DNA from 2 places in the Fictibacillus sp. S7 genome. Region 2 is predicted to be linked to the other one. Evidence: riboswitches for the same ligand, from Rfam matches in the RefSeq annotation. Region 2 holds a riboswitch; the other holds the start of a gene.
The links. A riboswitch is a leader RNA that binds a small molecule or an ion and turns the genes downstream of it on or off. The one in region 2 is predicted to bind S-adenosylmethionine.
Positions count from the first base shown of each region.

Region 1 (2,404 bases), 1.2 Mb from region 2:
CCTTTAATTTCCTTGGACAGGTTAACCATATTTACGCCCTCGGAGGATTTTTGAAGATCCCTTTGGGAAACGAGAGAAGCATCCAGGTCATATTTTTGCGGTGTTTTTTCACCGGCAATTTTTTTTGCAAGGATTCTCATATCCACTGCACCGATCAGCTTTGGATCAACCGCTGCAGTATATTTCCATGGGCTGTCCTTCTTTTGGATTTCCTGAAGATCCGCGTTGGAGACATCAATGCCGTAAATTTTGATCTCATTTCGGCCCGCTTCCTTAATGGCACGAGCGGCTCCGATGGCAAATGCATCCCATGTCGCAAAGATCGCATCAATCTCTCCCTTTTTATGCTTGTTCAGCATGGCGGTAACGGCATTTTGCGTTTGAACGGAGGTGTCCGCTGAAGCTACACCAAAGCGCTCCACTTCTTTAATGCCAGGGTTCTTTTTCAACGTTTCTTTATAAACAGCATTGCGGCGAACCATTGGCGGGAATCCGTCCACCCAAAGGTACACAATGTTCGCTTTGCCTTTTTGTTCTTTCACAAGCTTGTCCAGTGCCAGCTTGGCCAATGCTTCATCGTCCTGGGATGTAAGTGTCACGCCATCCACCTTCGCGAGGTCCGGATTAGAGTCAAAAGTCACGACACTCTTTCCTTTTTCTCTGAGTTTTTGGATATCATTGATTGTTGCCGCATCATCTCCATGAGAAATAATGAAGCCGTCATAGTCCTCATTGGCCGCCTGGGCAATCGCATCGTGGAATTTCGCTGTATCTCCGTTGGCCGTATAGATATCAACGGTAAAACCGAGCGCTTCCCCTTCTGCCTTCGCTCCTGCCAAAAACTGTGCCGTATGATCATCTCCACCGATCTTTCGGATAACTTTGATTTTGGCACCCTGCCCCTTGGCGAATCGTTTTGGCACATTATCAAACGACACATTTTCATGTTTCTTTTCAGATGATGCCGTGTTACTGCCTGACGAGCAGCCTGTTAACAATAATGAGAGTGCGACCGCAGAGACTGCTGCGCTTTTTAAAAACTTCTTCATTTCCCCTATCCCCTTTTCTGTATGTCTCTCTCTTCTCAAAAGCTGCAGGGCCATCCCCTGAGCACATAAAAAAACCTCTCCGGAAAGAGAGGTTTCATCGCCTATGTAGACAAGGATTCGTCCTCTCTCATCTTTCAAAACAGCATAGCTGTTTTGCAGGATTTAGCACCAATTCCATAAATGGAACGGTTGCCGGGCGTCATAGGGCCAGTCCCTCTGCCACTCTTGATAAGAGATTGAATATTGAGTTAGTTAAAAATATAGTTATAACTTTAATCGGCGGAGAGAGGAAAGTCAATATATTTTTAAAAGGTTATTTTAAAAACCTTCGTTGCTTTTAGTGGCTGATTTCCGTTTGAGTATGCTCGCTTTCATCTATGATTATATCACCCCATAATATGGGAATAAAAAAACAGCGCTTTTATTCAACGCTGCTACGGATCCATCAAGAAATATCCCCGCCAAAAACCACGACATTCTGTACCTCTGGCGCAAACACCTGGCCATTCCATTTCATTGTGGTCTGCACATAACCGAGCCGGTCGGCGTTATACTGGCCGGCGATGTTCTGGTAAGCCAGTAATTCGCAGGTGCCATTGCGGTCAAAGTCGACCGGGTAAAGACCTGAAAGTCCGGAAACAAATCCTTGGATGGTTTTTTCAACTTGCCATTGGGATAATAAATCTCTGACAAGTACTGCCTGCCCCTGGTGGTTAGATCAATAATAAATTTCTGGTTCGTGGTGTAGCTGTTTACCTGAGCTTTGTAGTAGTCGAGGTAAAAGACCCGGTATTTGAAGAGGTCATTAAAGACATCAGAATCAAACAACGGCCTGAACTGGCTGCCTCTATAGGCAAAAACATAGGCATGTAGCATGCCGCCGCTTCCACCTGTATCCATTACCACCATGATGTCTTCCACCCTGTCTCCAGTAAAGTCACCAAGAAAAAGCGTGGGATTGTATCCTTGGTTTTGCTTGAGTGGTATTTGTGTATACTGATTGGTCCTTCCATCCTGCACAACTATCATGATATTGACCCAAAACGGACTGTCCGGTGTTTTTTCAGCAGTAATATAAATGGTATCGATGGAGTTGTCACCGATGACATTCCCCTTTTTCATATCGACGACCTGCCGCTCTCTGTACATGGCTATCCCTGCCTTCGCCTGATTTCCTAACACATTGTATGAGAAAGGCCCGGTTTTGGTTTTTATTCTCGATCGTGTTACACTACAAAAAAACTCAAGCAGGTGCATTCGTGGATATTAAACAACTACAGTACTTTATAGAAGTGGCAAAATACAATAGCTTTACCCGGGCAGCTGACGCTCTTTTTATCACTCAGCCTACGATC
Region 1 covers NZ_QJKL01000001.1:2,511,628-2,514,031, forward strand. Annotated here, with positions in the region: gene DMO16_RS12925 (sugar ABC transporter substrate-binding protein) at 1-1,049, opposite strand, end outside; SAM riboswitch class I at 1,174-1,284, opposite strand; gene DMO16_RS12930 (hypothetical protein) at 1,563-2,231, opposite strand; gene cidR (cidABC operon transcriptional activator CidR) at 2,309-2,404, shown strand, end outside.
Region 1: linked by a shared signal. The riboswitch ahead of DMO16_RS12925 (sugar ABC transporter substrate-binding protein) and the one ahead of DMO16_RS19060 (sodium:solute symporter family protein) in region 2 are both predicted to bind S-adenosylmethionine.

Region 2 (2,404 bases):
AAGAGAATATGCATAGGAAAGAGAGATATAGCAGCAGCTTTCACAGAGCTATAACGCTTCCTGCTTCAGTGTCTAACCAAGGTGTAAAGCTACTTACAAAAATGGTGTTCTTGAAATAACAATGCCAAAAATAGCTCAAATAATACCAAGAAAATAGATGTGGAATTTCATTAAAAATGAGCAAATTATTATCTGTTATGAAAGAGTTTAAAAGGAACTACCTTCAAGAAATTGCTGAAGAGCAACCGATTTGGTAGATTTAATAATTTAAGTTGTCACCTGCCACAGCAAAAAAAGAAAATCATTTTAAAACAAGTGACAATGTATATTAAAGAATCATTTAGTGCATTACTTCTATTCGAGGTAATGCTTTTTCTTTGATGATATAGGGCGCTTTTTTCTCAAAGATAATGTCCACTAATGTTTATTGCGTGATTTGGTTCCATTGCTACACAAACCCCTTGTATTGAAGACCCAGCTGCTATTAGCAGCCGAGGGAAACATCCTGGATGACCGAAAACTGATGAGGAAAAGGGTAATTATGCCTTATATCTTATGGATCAAGGGATGAGTCGTACGGATGCTGCTGAAAAGGCTGGTATCTCTCGTATGACTCTGTACGGAAGTTACAGAAGGTAACTAGGACAATATATAGTGAACGAGGCAAAGTAAAGATACTTAATTGTTATCTACTTTGCCCCTTGTTACACGAACGCTGGTACTGGGCCAACTACAAGCTTAGGGGATGTCCAACCACAGCGCAAGCTCAGATTGTGTGAGACAGGTCATGCTTTGACAGTAGGTGCCAGGTTGATAGAGTTGTTCATTGTCAGCAGGGGAAAGCCCCCGAAGATACCAACTGAAAGAATAAAAAATTATTGACTTCAAAAAAAGTTTCTTGTAAGGTTATACCTAACTTTATACGGAGAACATCCTTATCGTGAGTCGGGGGAGGAAATTGGTCCTAAGATCCTGCAGCAACCTGTTATTTTCAAGAAAAACGTTTTTCTTGTGAATAGTAAGGTGCTAATTCCAACAGACATTAGTGTCTGGAAGATGAGGAAGAGAAATTTGACCTCTTCCTCAAGGAAGAGGTTTTTTTGCTGTTCTATATAGTTATTAGGATACTCTAAGTATTTACAAGGAGGCAGATTATGACTGATGTTGGTTATTGGTTTATAGGTTTTGCACTGGCTTATACATTTTTTCTTATTTTTGTAAGTCAGATTGCCAGAAAAAGAGCAACAAATGGAAGTGGCTTCTTTGTCGGCGGGAGAGGGTTTAATACATTATTTGTTACGGTATGTATTACGGGCCTTTTCTCTGGTTCCTCTTATATATCTATTTTAGAGCTTAGTTATCTTACTGGAATATCAGCTATCTGGTATGGTGTGGCGGAGACCATCCACATATTAATTATTGCATTAGTATTAATTGCGCCTTTCAGAAAAAGAGCACTTATAACCATATCGGGTTTGTTAGGAGACCGTTACGGCGAAAAAGTTCGGGGGATCGCTGGGGTAATTACAGCTTTTACATTTCCAATGTGGTCTGTGGCTACAGCGCTTGCTTTTGCCTCTGCATTATCTGTTTTTACAGGAATCTCCCTTATCGCGTCGGTTGCGTTGACTGCGTTACTGTTGTTGGTCTATTTGCACTTTGGAGGAATGTGGTCAATAGGATTTACACAGCTCAGCAATGTAATTGTTTTTTTCATTATGCTTGCAATAGGAACATACGCATTCTTTATCAATCCGGGTATCGAGGGGATTCATACCCTGTTTGCGGAGAAACCCCAATTTGCTTCGTGGGATGGAGCTGGTATTCAGACTATCATTGCATGGTTTGGGACATTTTTGTTTAATGTCATCCTTGCACAAGCAGCTTTTCAAATGGCTCTTTCCTGTAAAACGCCTGAACAGGGACGCCGCGGATTAATTTATGCTTCTGTATTAGGTGTCCCCCTCATTGTAGGTGCGGTGTTATTTGGTCTTGCGGCTGCGTCAGTTGTACCAAATGAAACACGTGGATTAGTTGCGGTGCCCCTTTATTTAATGCAGACGCTTCCTGCCCCTCTTGTGGCTTTATTCTTCCTTGGGTTCTGGGCTGCTGCTCTGAGTTGGGGAGCACCATGCCAGTTTTCAGGAGCTACAAGTCTTGGAAGGGATGCCGGTAAAGCTTTTAACCCGAAGGCAACAGAACTGCAGCTTGTGGGTTATACAAAAAAATCCTTAGTTTTGTTATCTGTATTAATGGTTATTTTTGCGTTGCTTCGTTCGGAACAGTCTGCGTGGTGGAATGTTTTTGCATGGGTAACCCGTAATTCCGCTACTTTTGCCCCAGTGGTAGCTGCACTTTTCTGGCCAATTGCTACAAGGAAAGCAGCAGTGGTTTCTTTATTTGC
Region 2 covers NZ_QJKL01000001.1:3,707,050-3,709,453, forward strand. Annotated here, with positions in the region: partial or broken gene DMO16_RS19045 (Hsp20/alpha crystallin family protein) at 1-174, shown strand, start outside; partial or broken gene DMO16_RS19055 (helix-turn-helix domain-containing protein) at 481-639, shown strand; SAM riboswitch class I at 933-1,063, shown strand; gene DMO16_RS19060 (sodium:solute symporter family protein) at 1,155-2,404, shown strand, end outside.